Regions from separate parts of the Microbacterium sp. NPDC089696 genome, predicted to be linked through region 1. Evidence: predicted binding sites of a transcription regulator. Region 1 holds the regulator's gene; the other holds the start of a gene.
What was found. Region 1 encodes LexA, which represses DNA repair genes until DNA is damaged. Its sites were predicted from a motif close to TCGAACANNTGTTCGA; they were not measured.
Positions count from the first base shown of each region.

Region 2: the regulator LexA is predicted to act here: its motif matches at 1,681-1,696, upstream of recA (recombinase RecA).

Region 1 is NZ_JBIVHF010000002.1:37,346-40,754, forward strand. Features, by position in the region: gene ACIPY8_RS10485 (histidinol-phosphate transaminase) at 1-287, opposite strand, end outside; gene ACIPY8_RS10490 (LysM peptidoglycan-binding domain-containing protein) at 414-776, opposite strand; gene lexA (transcriptional repressor LexA) at 1,056-1,742, shown strand; gene ACIPY8_RS10500 (prolyl oligopeptidase family serine peptidase) at 1,788-3,409, shown strand, end outside.
Region 2 is NZ_JBIVHF010000001.1:1,770,860-1,774,268, forward strand. Features, by position in the region: gene pgsA (CDP-diacylglycerol--glycerol-3-phosphate 3-phosphatidyltransferase) at 1-454, shown strand, start outside; gene ACIPY8_RS08740 (CinA family protein) at 451-930, shown strand; gene ACIPY8_RS08745 (helix-turn-helix domain-containing protein) at 1,072-1,380, shown strand; gene ACIPY8_RS08750 (DUF3046 domain-containing protein) at 1,400-1,624, shown strand; gene recA (recombinase RecA) at 1,893-2,939, shown strand; gene ACIPY8_RS08760 (regulatory protein RecX) at 3,359-3,409, shown strand, end outside.

The DNA of each region.
Region 1 (3,409 bases):
GACCCGTTGCCCGCCCAGATCTGCGCGGGGTCCAGGCCGTGACCGAGGTACTCGGCGAATCCTTCTCGCAGGGTCGTGAACTCACGGTCCGGGTAGCGGTTCACATCGCGCAGAGCCACGGCGATGTCGTCGAGGATGTCGCTCGCGACGGCGTCGGGCACGGGATGCGTGTTCTCGTTGACGTTCAGCGCGATGGGCAGTGGGGCCTGAGGCGCACCGTAGGGAGTGAGCCCTCGGAGATCGTCACGGAGCGGAAGGTCGGCGAGCGAAGCAGTCACCCTTCCCATGGTAGAGCGAGCTCGACGCCGCTCGTCATCCGGTGACGCTGCATGAACGATCCGTGTCCACCCGACTGTCAGCGCCCTGTGATCCGGATCGGCGCCTCTGATCTCGATCGAGGCGCTGGTCACGCCTCAGTCCGTGTAGCCCGCGGGGATCGCGATCTCCTGGCCGATCTGCAGAGCACCGCCCTGCAGCGCGTTGAGGCGCGTGATGTCGCCGATGACCTCGCGCGGGTCGGCGCCGGGAGCGACCGCCTCGGCGATCGACCAGAGCGTGTCGCCCGGCATCACCGTGACCGTCTCGAAGGACGCCGTCGCGACGTGCTCGTTCGAGGCGATGGCGCTGCCGCCGCTCAGGGCCGCGAACGCGATGCCCGCCGCGAGAGGAACGGCCGCGATCGCGAGCACGACACGACGACCACGCGCCGTCAGCCGGAGGCGAGTCGCCGGACGTGCCGGGACGACTGCTGCGCTGCTGAAGGTGATGGTGCTCATCTCGTGCTCCTCTGGTGACCGCGGGGCGGTGAAGGTGGCGTAGCGTTCGCATCCGCGACTCGGCCGGGAGCCGGGAATGCGAAGCTACGTTCCGAAGGTATCTTCGAATTCGAACATCTGTCAAGACTTCTTCGAAATCCGCTCTCCGAATCAAGCGACACGCTCGAACAGATATTCCCTATCGGCGTGCTTCTCGGATACGGTTTCGATACGAACACCCCACCACGGACCTCCGACATTCGAATCGGGACGCCGGAAACCGCACCTCCGAGGAGCACCATGAGCGAGAACTCCGCCCCCGAGTCCGAGGCGCCGCGCACTCGCCGCCGGAAGAGCCTCAGCCCCAAGCAGATGGCCATCCTCGAGGTCATCCAGACCTCGATCAGCCGCTACGGCTATCCGCCGAGCATGCGCGAGATCGGCGACGCGGTCGGTCTCAAGTCGCTGTCGAGCGTGACGCACCAGCTCGGCCAGCTCGAGCTCAGCGGCTACCTTCGTCGCGACCCGGGCAAGACCAGGGCGATGGAGGTCCTGATCGACCTCCCCGGCACCGGCACCGAGAACCCCGCCGACGTGGCGACCCCTGTCGGCGACGCCGCGCTCGTCCCTCTGGTCGGCCGCATCGCCGCGGGCGTCCCGATCACGGCCGACCAGCAGGTCGAGGAGATCTTCCCCCTGCCGCGCCAGCTCGTGGGCAAGGGCGACCTGTTCATGCTCAAGGTCTCCGGCGAGTCGATGATCGACGCCGCGATCTGCGACGGCGACTGGGTCGTCGTCCGCTCCCAGGGCACCGCCGAGAACGGCGAGATCGTCGCCGCGATGCTCGACGGCGAGGCCACGGTCAAGGTGCTGCGGCGCCGTGACGGACACACCTGGCTGCTGCCCCGCAACTCGGCATTCGAGCCGATCCTCGGCGACGAGGCCGTGATCCTCGGCAAGGTCGTCGCCGTCCTCCGGGCCGTCTGACCCCCGCGCCGAGTATCCGGGGGCGTCCGCGCCTAGGCTCGAAGCATGAGCGCACCGTACGGCTCCTGGTCCTCCCCGTTCTCCTCCGCGGCGATCGCCGCGGCATCGCCGCGCATCGACGGCGCGCGCTTCGTGGGCGACGAGGTGTGGTGGGGCGAGTCCGTTCCGGCCGAAGGCGGTCGCGTCGCGGTGCGCAGCTCCACGGGCGACCTCGTCCTCCCCGCTCCCTGGAGCGCGCGCTCACGCGTGCACGAGTACGGCGGCGGCGCCTGGACCGCCGACCGCGAGGGCACCCTGTACTTCGTCGACGGGAAGGATCAGCGCGTGCGCAGGATGCCGCGCGGCGGCGATCCCGTGCCTCTCACCCCGGGCGGTCCTGCCTACGGCGGGCTGCGGCTGCAGCACGGACGCCTGTTCGCCGTGCGGGAGGACCTCACCGTCGACCCCCATCGTCGCGGCATCGTCGAGATCCCCCTCGACGGCTCGGCCGCCGACGATGGGCATGCGCTCACGGTGGTCGTCGAGAGCGAGGGCTTCTACGCGCATCCGGCGCTCTCCCCGGACGGCTCACGGATCGCATGGGTCGAGTGGCACGCGCCACGGATGCCGTGGCAGGAGGCCTCGCTCGTGATCGCGGGCCGCGACCGTCGCATCGTCGTTCCGACCCGCGCGGCCCTGCAGCCCGAGTGGCTCGGCGACGACGAGCTCGTGTACGCCGACGATCCCTCCGGCCGCTGGGCGCTGCACCGACTCCGGTTGGACGGGGACGGCGCAGCGGGCACGCCACGCACCGCGACGCCCGAGGTGGATGCCGACACCGGCTACGGGCTCTGGGTGCTCGGCAACCGCTGGTTCCAGCCGCTCGACGACGGCCGTGTCGTAGCGGTCCGCACGAACGGCCGCGACGACGTGGTGGTCGTCTCCCGCGACGGCAGCGCTCGTCCTCTCGACCTCCTCGCCGACGGCCACGTGAGCGTCGACGATGCCTCCGGCTCCCGCGTCCTCCTGTCCGGCAGCAGCTCGACGACCGCCCCCGGTGTCTGGGCCGTCGACGTCGACTCCGGAGATGTGGAGCGCATCGCGGGAGGGGCGCCCTCCGATCCGGCGTGGATGCCCACGGCATCCGCTCTGCTCGTCGACGGGCCGCACGGGCCGGTGCACGCCTTCGCGTATGACCCGCGCAACCCCGAGCAGGCGGCCCCCGACAACGAGCTCCCGCCGTATGTCGTGCTCGTGCACGGCGGCCCGACGGCCCACGTCACGGGCGCGTCTTCGGCGGCGATCGCGTTCTATACGAGCCGGGGCATCGGCGTGCTCGACGTCAACTACGGCGGCTCGACGGGATACGGGCGCGCCTACCGCGAACGCCTCGACGGCCGATGGGGCGTCGCCGACGTGGACGACGTGATCGCCGCCGCCCGGGGGCTGGCCGACGCCGGACTGGCGGACCCCGCGCGCATCGCGATCCGCGGCGGGTCAGCCGGCGGCTGGACCGTCCTGTCCGCCCTCGTGCGAGGCGGGACCTTCGCCGCCGGGATCAGCCGCTACGGCGTGGCCGACCTGCGGATGCTCGTCGAGCACTCCCACGACTTCGAGGCGCACTACATCGAGGGGCTCGTGGGGCCGCTCCCGGACGCCGAGCAGCTGTACGTCGACCGCTCCCCGCT
Region 2 (3,409 bases), on a different contig from region 1:
GATCGCGGGCATCCTCTTCGTCATCGCGATCTCGACCGACTGGGTCGACGGCTACCTCGCCCGTCGCTACGACATCGTCAGCGACTTCGGCAAGCTGTGGGACCCGATCGCCGACAAGCTGCTCACGGGGGCGGGGTTCATCGGCCTGGCGATCCTCGGCGAACTGCACTGGTGGCTCGTCGTCATCATCCTCATCCGGGAATGGGGCATCACGGTGCACCGTCTCATGGTCGCGAGCGAGCACGTCGTCGCGGCCGCCTGGATGGGCAAGGTCAAGACCGCGGTACAGGGCGTGGCGCTCTCGTGGGCGCTGCTGCCTCTTCATGTGCTCATCGGGCTCGGCCCGTGGACGATCGTCACCGCCGTGCTGATGATCGTCGTTCTGGTGCTGACCGTCGCGAGCGGGATCGACTACATCGTCGCGCAGGTCCGGGGCTCTCGGCAGGCGTCGTGACGCTCGCGGCGGAAGCGGTCGCGGCGCTCGTGGCACGGGGCTGGACCCTGGGTGTCGCCGAGTCGCTCACGGGCGGTGCCGTCGCGGCGGAGATCGTGTCGGTTCCCGGCGCGTCGGCCGCGCTCTGGGGCGGCGTGGTCGCGTATGCGACGCCGGTGAAGCACAGCGTTCTCGGCGTCGATGCTGAGCTCCTCGCCGCACAGGGCGCGGTGCATCCGCGTGTGGCGATCGAGATGGCGACCGGGATCCGTCGGGTCGTCTCCGTCGGACGGCCGAGCGACGTCGGGATCGCGACGACCGGGATCGCCGGCCCTGACTCGCCCGACGGGCAGCCGGTCGGCACCGTGCACGTGGCCGTCGTGACTCCGCAGGGCGTGCTGAGCGAGTCCCATCGATTCTCCGGGGACCGCGCGGAGATCAGAGCGCGGTCGCAGGATGCCGTGCTGAGCGCACTCGTTCGAATGGTCCGGGAATAGTGCCGCGGGGGTGTCCGTTGTCATGAATGTGCTCACATCGAAAGCACAGCGTGCGAAGGTAGATTCTGTGACAGTCCTTAGGGCTAGACTGACGATTCCATCGGGGGAGACCTCGAGAACACGATCTGGGAGGAGGTTCCGATGATTCTTGTACGACAGGAGATCGGCGATGTGCTGAGGGACTTCCGCCTGCAGAAGGGGCGTACGCTCCGGCAGGTCGCCAGCAAGGCGTCTGTGGCGCTCGGCTATCTCAGTGAGGTGGAGCGCGGTCAGAAGGAGGCTTCGAGCGAGATCCTCGCCTCCGTGGCGGATGCGCTCGACGTCCCGATCTCGACCATCATGCGCGAGGTCGGCGACCGCATCTCCGTCCTCGAGGGCATCCAGGTCTTCCCGGACGTCGTCCCCGACGACCTCGTGGCCTCGGTCGAGCCCGAGCTCTCGCTGCACTGACCGCGGAGAACGTCCGTCCATGCGACGCAGTGAGTTCCTCCGCGCCGTCGACGCGGAGTTCGGCGGCCGGGCATCGTCCCTGGTCAGCGACCTCGTGCTGAACGAGCTCTCCGGTCGGACTGCCGAGGAGGCGCTGGACGCGGGAGTGCCCCCACGCGACATCTGGGAAGCGCTGTGCGCGGCGACCGAGGTGCCGATCGAGCGTCGCCACGGCGCCGGCCGTCTCGAGCCCCGCCGTCGGTGACGGTCCCGGTCGCGTCACGAACCTTCGTCTGAATGACACACCGACGCGGCGTGTCATCGAAGATCCGTTCGATGCAGGCGTAGTCTTCTGCACAAGTGGTTCAGAGTTCTCGTTCTCCCCGTTCTCCGGCGCCGACGACGCAATGTCCGAGGTCGCTCGTACGGTGTGAACAGGCCGAAGAGCCATACGCCTTGTCGGAGAGTTCCGCCCATCCCGGGCGGGCCGCGACAGCCTACAGGCGGCATCACGCGAGCAGAAGGAGCATGACATGCCATCACCCGCCGACCGCGAGAAGTCCCTCGAGACCGCCCTCGCCCAGATCGACCGTCAGTTCGGAAAGGGCTCGGTCATGCGGCTGGGCAGCGATGAGCGCGCCCCTGTCGCCGTGATCCCGACCGGATCGATCGCCCTCGACGTCGCCCTCGGCGTCGGCGGCCTCCCGCGTGGCCGCATCGTCGAGATCTATGGTCCCGAGTCCTCGGGTAAGACCACGCTGACTCTGCACGCGATCGCCAACGCCCAGCGTTCCGGCGGCATCGCGGCCTTCATCGACGCGGAGCATGCTCTCGACCCCGACTACGCCGCCAAGCTCGGAGTCGACATCGATGCGTTGCTCGTATCGCAGCCCGACACCGGTGAGCAGGCGCTCGAGATCGCGGACATGCTCGTGCGGTCCGGCGCGATCGATCTGATCGTGATCGACTCGGTCGCAGCGCTCGTTCCCCGGGCGGAGATCGAGGGCGAGATGGGCGACTCGCACGTCGGTCTTCAGGCACGGCTCATGTCCCAGGCTCTCCGCAAGCTGACCGGTGGGCTCAACCAGACCAACACCACGATGATCTTCATCAACCAGCTGCGCGAGAAGATCGGTGTCTTCTTCGGCTCGCCGGAGACCACCGCGGGTGGAAAGGCGCTCAAGTTCTACGCGTCGGTCCGTATGGACATCCGCCGCATCGAGACGCTCAAGGACGGCACCGATGCTGTCGGCAACCGCACCAGGGTCAAGGTCGTCAAGAACAAGATGGCGCCGCCGTTCAAGCAGGCGGAGTTCGACATCCTCTACGGTGTCGGCATCTCGCGAGAGGGCAGCCTCATCGACTTCGGCGTCGACCACGGGATCGTGAAGAAGTCCGGGTCCTGGTACACCTACGACGGTGATCAGCTCGGACAGGGCAAGGAGAACGCCCGGAACTTCCTGATCAAGAACCCCGACATCGCTCTGACCATCGAGACGCAGATCAAGCAGAAGCTCGGCATCGGCGGCGCCGCTCCCGCCGCGCCGGCAGACGAGCTCGCCGAGCGTCGCCCCGCCTGATCATGACGACACGAGACGACGGGGGCGCATCCGAGCGGATCGCCCCCGTCATCCCGCTCTTCGGTGCTGCGCGGTCCGAGTCGGACTCCGCACCCGACTCGAGGGGGCGTTCAGACGATCACACTCGAGCGGACGAGGCAGAACACGTCGTCCCACGCCGGACCGGGGATGCGGGGCTCTGGCGCTCGACATGGGATGACGTCCCGGCGCGCTCGACCGGATCGCGGATCTCTCCCGCACGGGAAGGATCGTTCGGGGTCGCGGACCCGGAGCAGCGGACGGGGCCGAGCGACCGGCATCCTGCGCGAGGCGGTGCCCGTGGTGGTGCTCCACGTCTCCGAGCGCTGCAGAACGCTCAGGACGGAGGCGACGGGACGACGACGGCGGCCGACGTCCGCGCGATCGCGGAAGAGATCCTCGTGCGCAAGCTGCGCTCGCGATCACTGTCCGTGTCGGAGGCGCGCCTCATC